DNA from 4 places in the Massilia sp. AB1 genome. Region 2 is predicted to be linked to each of the others. Evidence: predicted binding sites of a transcription regulator. Region 2 holds the regulator's gene; each other region holds the start of a gene.
The links. Region 2 encodes sigma-54, which starts transcription at its own class of promoters, with help from an activator protein. Its sites were predicted from a motif close to TGGCANGNAANCTGCTTT; they were not measured.

Region 1 (3,027 bases), on a different contig from region 2:
CTTCGAATTCCGCCTGCTGAGCGCCTACGCTCCCTACCTGTCGCAGCCCTTCGTGGACGAGAGCTTCGCCTTCCGCGGCGCCGTGCTCTCGGGCGCCAAGGTCAACCGCCCGCTGGAAAAGCGCGCGATCGCCGAGATCAACCGCAACCTGAGCGAAGTGGTGGGCAAGGCCTACGTAACCCAGCACTTCCCGGCCGAGCGCAAGCAGCAGGTCGAGGAGATGGCCAGGAACTTCATTGCCGCCTTCGGCGAAGGCATCGAGATGCTCGACTGGATGACCCCGGAGACCAAGAAGCAGGCCCAGTTGAAGCTGTCCAAGATCAGCGTCAAGATCGGCTACCCGGACAAGTGGCGCGATTATTCCGGCCTGGACATCGTGCGCGGCGACCTGGTCGGCAACGTGATGCGTGCGCGCGAGTTCGGCCATGCCTACGAGGTGAACCGCCTGGGCAAACCGGTCGACCGCAGCGCCTGGGCCATGTCGCCGCAGACCGTCAACGCCTACTACAACCCGGAGCTGAACGAAGTCGTGTTCCCGGCGGCGCGCCTGCAGTATCCGCTGTACGACGCCAGCGCCGAACCGGCGGTGAACTACGGCGCGGTCGGCATTTCGATCGGCCACGAGATCAGCCACGCCTTCGACGACCAGGGCGCACAGTTCGACGGCGACGGCAACCTGCGCAACTGGTGGACCAGGCAGGATGCGGAGCAGTTCGCGGCGCGCGGCAAGGTGCTGGTGGCGCAGTACGGCGCCTACAGCCCGCTGCCGGGCTACCACCTGAACGGCGAACTGACCCTGGGCGAGAACATCGCCGACAACGCCGGCGCGATCATGGCCAGCCGCGCCTACAAGATCTACCTGAAGGGCAAGCCGGGCCCGGTGATCGACGGCTTCACGGCCGAGCAGCGCCTGTTCATGGGCCTGGCCCAGGCGCGCCGCGGCAAGGCGCGCGACGCCAGCCTGATCGCCCAGATCAAGGCCGATCCGCATTCGCCGGCCGAGTTCCGCGTCAACGGCAGCCTGCGCAACCATCCGGGCTTTTATGAAGCCTTCGATGTGAAGCCGGGCGACAAGATGTACCTGGCGCCCCAGGATCGTGTGATTTTCTGGTAAGCCCTGTTTGCTGCCGGCAGGTTTTCGTACTTCTCGCTCAACGAAATATTGTCGGCAGCAAATTAAATTGACTGGAGGTTACATTTCCGGTGTCGAATAATTTAACAAAAGCAAGCAAAAGGTTTGACTAAAAAATAATTTCTTGTTTGATATCAATCAGATAAGTTACTGGCACATTTCATGCTCAGGTGACTTTCCGTAACACCTTAAAACTTAATGTCACTATCTGATGGGAGATCAACATGAAATTCTGCAAAGTTCTGCCGGCTCTGCTGTTCGTCGCAGCTGCTGGTTCGGCCCAGGCTGCACCGCTGATCAACGGCGGTTTTGAAGACGGCAATACGAATGGTTGGACGACCGGCGGCGGCGGCCGCTGGGACGTGGCAAACCCTCTGGTGCCGGCGGACTTTCTTCCTGGCGGCTCGCAATACGAGGGGCCGTCGCCACGTTCCTCCATCATCACCGCCGGCACTGTCGACCCGATCGTCGGTGCAGCCCTGGGCTCGACCGTCTACTCGGGCGGCTATTCCTACCGTGCCGAAGACACCACCACCGGCGGCTACGCTTCGGTGATCAGCCAGAAGGTGCTGAACTACACCGAGAGCGACATCTTCTTCGCATGGAAAGCCGTGATCGAGGGCGCCCACGATCCGAGCGAATCGGCATTGATGGTCATCGAGCTGCGTGACGACACCACCGGCCAGCTGCTCATCAGCCGCGTGTACGACGGCGGCGGCGGCGTGGATGGCCGCTTCAGCGCCCTCGGCAACTACTTCTACACCCCGCAATGGCAGATCGAGCAGCTGTCCATCGATGCTTCGCTGTCGGGCCACGATTTCACGATCTCCCTGCTGGCAGCCGATTGCCAGCCGACCGGCCACCTGGGCTATGCCTATATCGACGGCTTCGGCGGCGAACTGCCGCCGCCGGGCGACGTGCCGGAACCGGCCAGCGCAGCCCTGCTGATGCTGGGCGCCGGCACCCTGGCGGCAGTGCGCCGTCGCAAGCAGGCGAAGGCTTAAGCCTTACCCGACGCAGCCGACACACGAATGCCAACCCTACGGGGTTGGCGTTTTTGTTGGAAACAAGGCTCAGCTCAGCGCCGGATTGCCGGCGGTCCTGGCGCCGGCGCTGGCCGGATAGCACTGGAAGGCTTCCACGGCAACATTGGTGTCCAGGAACTCGCGGAAGGCCGCGATGCGCCCGTCCCGGATCGTGAAGATGTGCACCCAGTCGCTCTCGAAATCCATGCCCGTATCTTTCGCGGTCCAGGCGCCATGCCCCAGCACCACCACCTTGTCGCCCTGGGCGATGAATTCCTTCGGGGCGTATTCGCGCACCGCCTGCATCTCGCCGAGCGTGCGGAAGAATTCGGCCACCTGGTCGCAGCCGTGGCGCTTGCCGGTGAAGGGCAGGCCCGGCACGTCCGGCAACTCCCATTCGACCTGGTCTTCCATGCAGGCCAGCACCTGGTCGAGTTCGTCACGCCCATAGGCCGCGTAGGCTTGCTGGATCATCTGGACATTCTGCTGCTCGTTCATGAGAACCTCCTGTGGGTGAATTTCCAGTATGTGCCAGGAAGCGCAGCCGTCAAGGAGAACCCGTCACGGCGGGCGCGACCTATGTTACTGTGGCCGCCTTGCTATTTCTTATTGCAATGGAGACCGCATTGAAGAACGCTACCCTTGTACTGATGGGGCTGGCTGCAGCCCAGGCCGCCTACGCCGCCGATGGCCCCAGCTTCGATCCCAAGCGCCTGGCCCAGGACGTGAAGGTCCTGTCCTCGGACGCATTCGAAGGCCGCGGCCCGAATACGGCGGGCGAGAACAAGACCGTCGACTACCTGGTGCAGGAATTCAAGGCCGCCGGCCTGAAGCCGGGCGGCGACCTGGCGGGCGGCAAGCGCGCCTGGA
Region 2 (3,027 bases):
CCGGAAGGCTACATGAGCGTGACCCTGACCGCGAACCCGGGCAAGGTCGCCACCTTCCGCCAGAAGCGCGACGGCGGCCCCGACTTGTGGGTCGAAGGCCAGGCCCAGCGCATCGAATACGACGAGCGCTCCGAGATGGTCAAGCTGTTCGCCGACGCCGTGGTCAAGGAGCTGGAAAGCAAGCGCGTGACCAACGAGATCATCGCCCCCTTCATCTCCTACGACAACCGCAAGGAAGTGGCCAGCGTGCGCAACGACGCCAGCGGCCAGAGCAAGGTGGGCGGCGGCCGCGGCACCCTGATCCTGTCGCCCAAGCGCACCGCCGCTCCGGCGGCTCCGGCTCCGGCAGGGAAGCCCTGATGGAGGCGCGCGACAGCGGCAGCACCCTGATCGTCAAGGGCCTGCAGAAAAGCTACGGCAAGCGCCTGGTGGTGCGCGACGTCTCGCTCCAGGTCGAGTGCGGCGAAGTGGTCGGCCTGCTGGGCCCGAACGGCGCCGGCAAGACCACGTCCTTCTACATGATCGTCGGCCTGGTGCCCTCGGACGCCGGCTCGATCGACATCAACGGCACCGATATCTCGAGCCTGCCGATCCACCGGCGCGCGGTGCTGGGCCTGTCCTACCTGCCGCAGGAAGCCTCGGTGTTCCGCAAGCTCACCGTCGAGGAGAACATCCGCGCGGTGCTGGAACTGCAGCAGGTCGATGGCCGGCCGCTGGGCAAGGACGAGATCAGCGAGCGCCTCGACACCCTGCTGGCCGAGCTGCAGATCGAGAAGCTGCGCGAGAACCCGGCCATGTCGCTGTCGGGCGGCGAACGGCGCCGGGTGGAGATCGCGCGCGCGCTGGCGACCAACCCGCGCTTCGTGCTGCTCGACGAGCCCTTCGCCGGCGTGGATCCGATCGCGGTGATCGAGATCCAGCGCATCGTGCGCTTCCTGAAGGAGCGCAAGATCGGCGTGCTCATCACCGACCACAATGTCCGCGAGACGCTCGGCATCTGCGACCGCGCCTACATCATCAACCAGGGCGCGGTGCTGGCCTCGGGCCGGCCGGATGATATTATCGCCAACGAATCCGTGCGCCGCGTCTATCTGGGTGAACACTTCCGCATGTAGACATGAAACAGTCCCTGCAACTCCGCACATCGCAGCATCTTGCACTGACGCCGCAACTCCAGCAGTCGATCCGGCTGCTGCAGCTGTCCACGCTCGAGCTGCACCAGGAGATCGAGCAGATCCTGTCCGACAATCCCCTGCTCGAGCGGCTCGACGACCCGCTCGACCGTTCGGTGCGCCTGCTGGCCGACGGCGCCATCAATAACGCGCCCGCCACTGGCGAAGCGCCCGCCGCTCCCGCGCAGGAAGGCGAGGGCGCGTCGGAGGCCTCCGCCGCCTCGGGCGAGAACGGCGAAGGCTTCGAAGGCGGCGACGGCGAGCGCGACGCGCCGGACGCCGACTGGGGTTCGGGCGGCGGCGCGGGCGGGGGCGAGGACGAAGACGGCCGCCCGCAGCTGGAAGCAAGTTCCGTCACCTTGCGCGAGCACCTGATGGAGCAGATCCGTGTCACCGGCTGTTCCGCGCGCGACCGCGCGCTGGCCGAGCTGGTCATCGACGCGCTGGACGACAACGGCTACCTGGAAGAACCGCTGGACGAGATCCATGCGCGCCTGCCGGAAGAGCTCGAGATCGAGATGGACGAGCTGCGCTGCGCGCTGGCGCTGGTGCAGAGCCTGGACCCGGTGGGCGTGGGCGCGCGCAGCGCGGGCGAATGCCTGGCGCTGCAGATCCGCCGCATGCAGGGCGTGCCCCTGGTGACGCGCCGCCTGGCGCTGAAGATCGTCGAAGGCTACCTGAGCTGGTTCGCCCAGCGCGAGTACAGCAAGCTCAAGAAGGCGCTGGATTGCGACGACGAAGACTTGCGCGAGGTGCAAGCCGTGGTGCGCCAGTGCAATCCTCATCCGGGCGCGGCCTTCGCCTCGAACGTGTCAGACTACGTGGTACCGGATGTGATCGTGCGCCGCGCCAAGAACGGCTGGGCCGTGATGCTGAACCCGGACGTGATGCCGCGCCTGCGGGTGAACAGCCTGTATGCGTCGCTGATGAAGCAGGGCAAGTGCGAAGGGCAGATGAACGCCCAGCTGCAGGAAGCGAAATGGCTGATCAAGAATATGCGTCAGCGTTTCGATACGATTTTGCGTGTGGCAGAGGCGATTGTGGAGCGCCAGAAGAACTTTTTCTCCCACGGCGCGGTTGCGATGCGTCCCCTTGTTTTACGTGAGATTGCTGATACACTAGGCCTACACGAAAGCACAATTTCTCGTGTTACAACGCAGAAGTACATGCTGACCCCGCACGGCATGTTCGAGTTGAAATACTTCTTCGGAAGCCACGTCGCCACCGAAGCGGGGGGAGAAGCCTCCTCGACGGCGATCCGCGCTCTCATTGCGCAATTGACAGGAGCAGAAGACCCTAAGAATCCTTTATCCGATAGCAAGATCGCGGAGATGCTCGGGGAACAAGGCATGGTCATTGCGCGCAGGACGGTCGCCAAATACCGAGAAGCGCTCAAGATCCCTCCCGTCAGCCTCCGCAAAGCCTTGTAACAGCGCTGCCCACTCCTGCCTTGCGCCTGGGCGGCGCGCTTTTCAAAGGAGTGTGTATGAACCTCACAATCAGTGGCCACCATCTCGAAGTGACTCCCGCTATCCGTGAATACGTTCAGAATAAGCTCGAGCGCATCATCAGGCATTTCGATCAAGTGATCGATACCCATGTCTTCCTCGCCGTCGACAACCTCACTGAAAAAGAAAAAAGGCAAAAAGCGGAGATTAACGTCCAGGTGTCCGGAAAGACCCTGCACGTGGCGAGTGTCGCCCAAGACCTGTATGCCGCGATCGACACGCTGATGGACAAGCTGGATCGGCAGGTTCTGAAACACAAGCAGATGTTGAAAGACCATAACCACCAGGCGATCAAACGCCTGCCGGATCAAGGCAGCGAAGAAGCCGCTGCGGCCTGACCGGCAGCA
Region 3 (3,027 bases), on a different contig from region 2:
ACGCCGTGCACGCCGAACACGTCCAGCGAGTCGTCGGCGCCCAGCAGGCGCTTCAGGCCAGTCACGCCCCACAGGCAGATGATACCAGCCAGCAAGCCGATGACCAAGGCGCCCATCGGACCGACGAAGCCGCAGGCCGGGGTAATGGCCACCAGGCCGGACACGGCGCCCGAAGCGGCGCCCAGCATCGACGGGCGCTTCTTGAAGATCCATTCGCCGATCACCCAGGACACGGTGGCGCAGGCGGTCGCCAGCAGGGTGTTGATGAAGGCCAGTGCGGCGATGTCGCCCGCTTCCAGGGCCGAGCCGGCATTGAAGCCGAACCAGCCCACCCACAGCAGCGAGGCGCCGATCATGGTCATGACCAGGGAATGCGGGGCCATCGATTCGCGGCCATAGCCGATGCGCTTGCCGATCACGTAGGCGCCGACCAGGCCGGCCACCGCCGCGTTGATGTGCACCACGGTCCCGCCCGCGAAGTCGAGCGCGCCCTTCTGCCACAGGTAGCCGGCGGCGTCGGTGACGCTGGCCAGGGTGGCGGCGTCCTGAATCGCATCCGGACCGGCCCAGAACCAGACCATGTGGGCGATCGGCAGGTAGCCGAAGGTGAAGAACAGCACGACGAACAGCATCACGGCGGAGAAGCGCACGCGCTCGGCGAAGGCGCCGACGATCAGCGCGCAGGTGATGGCGGCGAAGGTGCCCTGGAAGGCGACGAAGATGAACTCTGGGATCATCGTCTCCTTGCTGAAGGTAGCGGCCATCGAGAAGGTGCCGGCCGCGGCGTCGTAGATGCCGTTCAGCATGGCGCGGTCGAAGCCGCCGACAAAGGGAGTGCCGCCCTGGGTGAAGGCCAGCGAGTAGCCGTACACGCACCACAGCACGATGACCAGCGCGAAGATGGTGAAGACCTGCATCAGGATCGACAGCATGTTCTTGGCGCGCACCAGGCCGCCGTAGAACAGGGCCAGGCCCGGGATCGACATCATGATGACCAGCAAGGTGGCGACGAACATCCAGGCGGTGTCGCCCTTGTTGACGGCGGGCGCGGCCCAGGCGGGCAGCGCGGCGCCGAGGCCGAGGGCGGCGGCCAGGATGGTGCTCAGGATTCGCTTCATGGGAGTGTCCTCTTACAGTGCTTCGTTGCCGGTCTCGCCGGTACGGATACGGATGACCTGGTTGAGGTCGGCGACGAAGATCTTGCCGTCGCCGATCTTGCCGGTGCGGGCCGCGCTCTGGATGGCGTCGATCACCTGGTCGACCACGGCGTCGTCCACGGCCGCCTCGATCTTGATCTTGGGCAGGAAATCGACCACGTACTCAGCGCCGCGGTACAGCTCGGTATGGCCTTTCTGGCGGCCGAAGCCCTTCACTTCGGTCACGGTCATGCCCTGCACGTTGATTTCCGACAGCGCTTCGCGCACCTCGTCGAGCTTGAAGGGCTTGATGATGGCAGTAATCATTTTCATGGCTTAGCCTCTTTTGCGATCAAAACGTTTTCGACAGGGTCAGCACGGCGGCCGACTTGCCGAGGTTCTTGCCTTCCGGGCTCAGGTAGGCCTCGGTGTTGGCCTTGATCCAGGCCAGCGACAGGGTGGCCACGCCGAAGTCCTTGGTCACGCCGACCTTGTAGTCGGTGTACGAGAAGGCGCTGTTGTTCTCGACGCGCTGGCGGCCGACGTGCAGGTTGACGATGAAGCCGTTGCCGGCGTCGACATCGGCGCCGACGTCCAGGTAGCCGCTGCGCTTGCTGTCGGCGGTGCCGAACAGGTTGGTGGTCGAGTGCGAGTACTTGACGTAGGCCGGGCCGAAGCCCAGGCGGCCGTAGAGCTCGAAGGTGTTGGCGCGCGGATTCAGGCCGTTGTCCGGGTAGTAGTAATACAGGCCGCCGACGTCGTAGCTGACAGCCTCGGTCAGCTGGCCGCGCTTGCCGCCGTAGATATCCCATTCGATGTTGCCGTCGCCGCCCAGGTCCTTGGTCCACTTGATGGTGGACAGCCAGGTGCCGACGTACAGGCCGGTCGGGCCGTGCACGTAGTCGACGCCGCCCTGCAGGGCCGGGTCGAGACGGGTCTGCGACAGGCCGCGGTAGCGGTAGTCGCTGGTGATGGCCGCGTTGTAGCTCACCTGATGTTCGGCGGGTTGTTCCTGCGCCAGGGCCGGGACGCTGGAGAGACCCAGGACCGCCAGGCCGACTGCTGCTGCGCATTGCTTCAGATTGCACTTCATGACAAACCCCCTCAGTTTGAACGGTTGCTGCCGTTGCGGTTTACAATTCTGTTATTGCTGCATTCACACTACGTTTAGCAGGATGCGTGCCAGCTCATAACGATGGGAAAGAGGCTTGTTTTTCGGGCCAGCTGCCCCACATTTGCTGTGAAACACCAAGATCGGCCGCACCATGCGCGAGCGGCGCGGCGATGTTGCAACCCATGCGCACCAAATCAGGCTGCCGCGCACCGTTGTGGTGCGCACAGCCCGGCCTTACCAAGGAAACCCAGGATATGAACAACTTCTTCAACGACTTGCAGGGCAAGATCAACCAGGCGCTGGAAAGCGGACCGGCCAAGGACATCGAGCGCAACGTCAAGGCGGTGATGACCCAGGGCTTCGCCAAGCTGGACCTGGTCACCCGCGAGGAGTTCGATATCCAGGCCCAGGTGCTGGCCAAGACCCGCGCCAAGCTCGAAGCGCTCGAGCAGCGCGTGATTGAGCTGGAAGCACGCCTGGCGACCCAGTCCACGGCCTCCGCCGCCACCGCGGCCCAGGCCGAGACGCCGCACATCATCACGCCGCCGAATCTCGACAAGCAGTAACACGTGCCTCCGGCATTCATGGAACAGCGGGAGCTTGTCATGAATGCGAAAGACAAGGTGAACGGTACGCTGGCGCCCCAGGAGGTGTCGCTGGACGTGCTGCGCGAGAAATACGCCAAGGGGGATGAGCGGACCATCGCCGACGTGCGCGCCCCGGGGGCGCGCGCGCGGGCCCGGCGCGCACCCGCCCCCCACCCCGCCCCATTCGAGC
Region 4 (3,027 bases), on a different contig from region 2:
GATGTCGTTCGGCGAGGCCTTGGTCCAGGGCTTGTACGGGTCCGGACGGCGCACGGTCGAGAAGATCTTGACCACCGAGGCCTCGATGGCCGGCAGCGCCGGGGCGGCGGTCTGGGTCGTGGCGGCGGGAGGGACGGGCGTGGTCTGCGGGGTGCTGTCCTGGGCATGGGCCAGGCTCGATGCGGCAAGCGCCAGGGCGGCAAAGCGGTAGATTTTCATGAATTCCTTCGGTTGCGGTAGTAGGTGCTCAACCGGAAGAATATACACCCGCGCCGCAATTGGAAATACGCGGAAGTCCACAGGAGGGAGGACGGAGGCCGTCCTCCCCGGCACGTCACTGCTTGACGAACTTGAGCGTCATGCGGTCGCTCTCGCCGATCGCCATGTACTTCTCGCGGTCCTTGTCCTTGTTGGCCAGCACCGGCGGCAGGGTCCACACGCCTTTTTCGTGGTTGGCGGTGTCCTTCGGATTGGCGTTGACCTCGGACTTGCCGGCCAGCTTGAAGCCCGCGCTTTCCACCATCTTGATCACCCAGGCTTCGTGCACGTAGCCGCTCGAGGCCTTGGCGTCCTGCGTCATCGAAGCCGGCAGGCGGTGGTCGACCACGCCCAGCACGCCGCCCGGCTTGAGCACCTTGTGGATTTCCTTGAAGGTGGTGCGCAGGGCGTCTTCGCCGTTGCCGACCCAGTTGTGCAGGTTGCGGAAGGTGAGGACCATGTCGACGCTGTTGGGCGCCGCGATCTGGTAGGTGGCCGGCGGCTCGAACACGGACGGGACGACCTTGTCGAAGACGGCCGGATTGGAATCCAGCTTCTTCTTGAAGGTGGTGCCGTAGCGCTTGTCCGGCTGGATCGCTTCGCCCGCGCCGATCAGCTTGCCCTTGTCGCGCAGGTAGGGCGCCAGGATCTCGGTGTACCAGCCGCCCGACGGCGCCAGTTCCACCACGGTCATGTTCGGCCTGATGCCGAAGAAAGTCAGGGTCTCGTAGGGATGGCGGTACACGTCGCGCGCCTTGTTGGCGGCGCTGCGGTGTTCGCCGGCGATGGCGGCCTTCAGGGCGTCGTCCGCCTGCGCGGCGCCGGCCAGTCCGGTGGCCAGCATGGCGGCCAGGATCAGTCGTTTCATCGGTGCGAAGTCTCCATGGTGATTGTCGATGGCAGGGCGGGACGCCGCTGCCGCCGGGCTGATGATCCGGCAGTGTGGCCGGACAGTCAAGCTTGGTATTTATACATATGTCGAAGTGTCCGCGCCTGTCCGGGGCGGACAGGCGGACAGTGTCCGGACATTCGGACACGCGTTTGCGGGTGTTGTGGAATCAGCCACTTTGGATAGCCCGTATGGATGGCATAAAGATTGCCTAACCAAAAACTTTAGTCTATGGTTGAGAAGTTTGCCGTCACCCCATCCGGAGACGACGAAGTTCCCAGAAGCGCTGTACATACAAGAGCGGCGCCGTGCTGTGCCGGCGGAACCGCTGCCCGAAATAGGATACCCAGGAGACCCTATGGAACGTCGTACTTTTCTCAATTTAAGCAGCCTGGCGCTCGGTTCGACGCTGATCCCGTTCGGCCGCGCGATCGCCGCTGAAGAACTGCTCAGCACCATGCCCGTCGCCGCCAAGAAGGCGCTCGCCGACGTCGCCCTGAACGCCGCCACCAAGGCCGGCGCCAGCTACTGCGACGTGCGCATTGGCCGCTACCTGAACCAGTTCATCGTGACCCGCGACCTGAACGTCGAGAACGTGGCCAACACCGAATCGGCCGGCGTGGGCGTGCGCGTGATCTGCAACGGCGCCTACGGCTTCGCCGCGACCTCCGACATGTCCAGCGACGGTATCGCCAACGCGGCGCGCCAGGCGGTGGCGATTGCCAAGGCCAACGCCAAGCTGCAGTCCGAACCGGTGCGTCTCGCACCGGTCAAGGGCGTGGGCGACGTCTCCTGGGCCACCCCGATCAAGAAGGACTGGCGCGCGGTGCCGATCAAGGAAAAGGCCGACCTGCTCATCGCCGCGAACAAGGCCGGCATGGACAACGGCGCGAACTTCATGCAGTCGATGCTGTTCCAGGTGAACCAGCAGAAGTTCTTCGCCTCGACCGACGGCTCCTACATCGACCAGGATGTGCACCGCCTGTGGGCCCCGTTCCAGGCCACCGCCGTGGACAAGGCCACCGGCAAGTTCCGCTCGCGCTCGGGCCTGAGCTCCCCGGTCGGCAAGGGCTACGAATACCTGGACGCGCGTCCCGAGCACAAGATCAAGGCCGCCGGCGGCGTCGCCACCCTGTACACCGAATCCTATGACATCATCGAGGACGCCAAGGCCGCGGGCCGCGACGCCAAGCGCAAGCTGACCGCCAAGTCGGTGGTGCCGGGCAAGTACGACCTGATGCTGTCGCCGGAACACCTGTGGCTGACCATCCACGAAAACGTCGGCCACCCGACGGAACTGGACCGCGTGCTGGGCTACGAGGCGAACTACGCCGGCACCAGCTTCGCCACCCTGGACAAGTGGCAGACCAAGAGCTTCAAGTACGGCGCGCCGATCGTCAACCTGTACGCCGACAAGATCACCCCGGGTTCGCTGGGCTGCGTGGGCTACGACGACGAAGGCGTCAAGACCAAGCAGTGGGACATCATCAAGGACGGCATCCTGGTCAACTATCAGGCCACCCGCGACCAGGCCCACATCATCGGCGAGAAGGAATCGCACGGCTGCTCCTACGCCGACAGCTGGAACTCGGTGCAGTTCCAGCGCATGCCGAACGTCTCGCTGGCGGCCGGCAAGAAGAAGCTGACTCCGGACGAGATGGTCAAGGACATCAAGAAGGGCGTCTACATCGTCGGCGACGGTTCGTTCTCGATCGACCAGCAGCGCTATAACTTCCAGTTCGGCGGCCAGCTGTTCTACGAAATCAAGGACGGCAAGATCGGCCAGATGCTGGAAGACGTGGCCTACCAGGCCAACACCCAGGAATTCTGGAGCGCCTGCAGCGCCATCTGCGACGAGCGCGACTGGCGCATGGGCGGTT

Region 1: J8847_RS12100 (PEP-CTERM sorting domain-containing protein) is a predicted target of sigma-54. The motif match lies at 1,284-1,301, and genes of this name have one in related genera.
Region 3: J8847_RS19705 (TorF family putative porin) is a predicted target of sigma-54. The motif match lies at 2,304-2,321, and genes of this name have one in related genera.
Region 4: J8847_RS11635 (TldD/PmbA family protein) is a predicted target of sigma-54. The motif match lies at 1,344-1,361, and genes of this name have one in related genera.

The regions. Positions count from the first base shown of each region.
Region 1 covers NZ_JAGKSG010000017.1:88,374-91,400, forward strand. Annotated here, with positions in the region: gene J8847_RS12095 (M13 family metallopeptidase) at 1-1,114, shown strand, start outside; gene J8847_RS12100 (PEP-CTERM sorting domain-containing protein) at 1,357-2,136, shown strand; gene J8847_RS12105 (nuclear transport factor 2 family protein) at 2,206-2,655, opposite strand; gene J8847_RS12110 (M28 family metallopeptidase) at 2,784-3,027, shown strand, end outside.
Region 2 covers NZ_JAGKSG010000010.1:50,292-53,318, forward strand. Annotated here, with positions in the region: gene lptA (lipopolysaccharide transport periplasmic protein LptA) at 1-360, shown strand, start outside; gene lptB (LPS export ABC transporter ATP-binding protein) at 360-1,115, shown strand; gene J8847_RS08345 (RNA polymerase factor sigma-54) at 1,118-2,602, shown strand; gene hpf (ribosome hibernation-promoting factor, HPF/YfiA family) at 2,659-3,018, shown strand.
Region 3 covers NZ_JAGKSG010000043.1:35,627-38,653, forward strand. Annotated here, with positions in the region: gene J8847_RS19695 (ammonium transporter) at 1-1,118, opposite strand, end outside; gene glnK (P-II family nitrogen regulator) at 1,131-1,469, opposite strand; gene J8847_RS19705 (TorF family putative porin) at 1,489-2,229, opposite strand; partial or broken gene J8847_RS19710 (accessory factor UbiK family protein) at 2,505-2,726, shown strand; partial or broken gene J8847_RS19715 (hypothetical protein) at 2,856-3,027, shown strand, end outside.
Region 4 covers NZ_JAGKSG010000016.1:69,266-72,292, reverse strand. Annotated here, with positions in the region: gene J8847_RS11645 (S1C family serine protease) at 1-219, opposite strand, end outside; gene J8847_RS11640 (class I SAM-dependent methyltransferase) at 335-1,126, opposite strand; gene J8847_RS11635 (TldD/PmbA family protein) at 1,506-3,027, shown strand, end outside.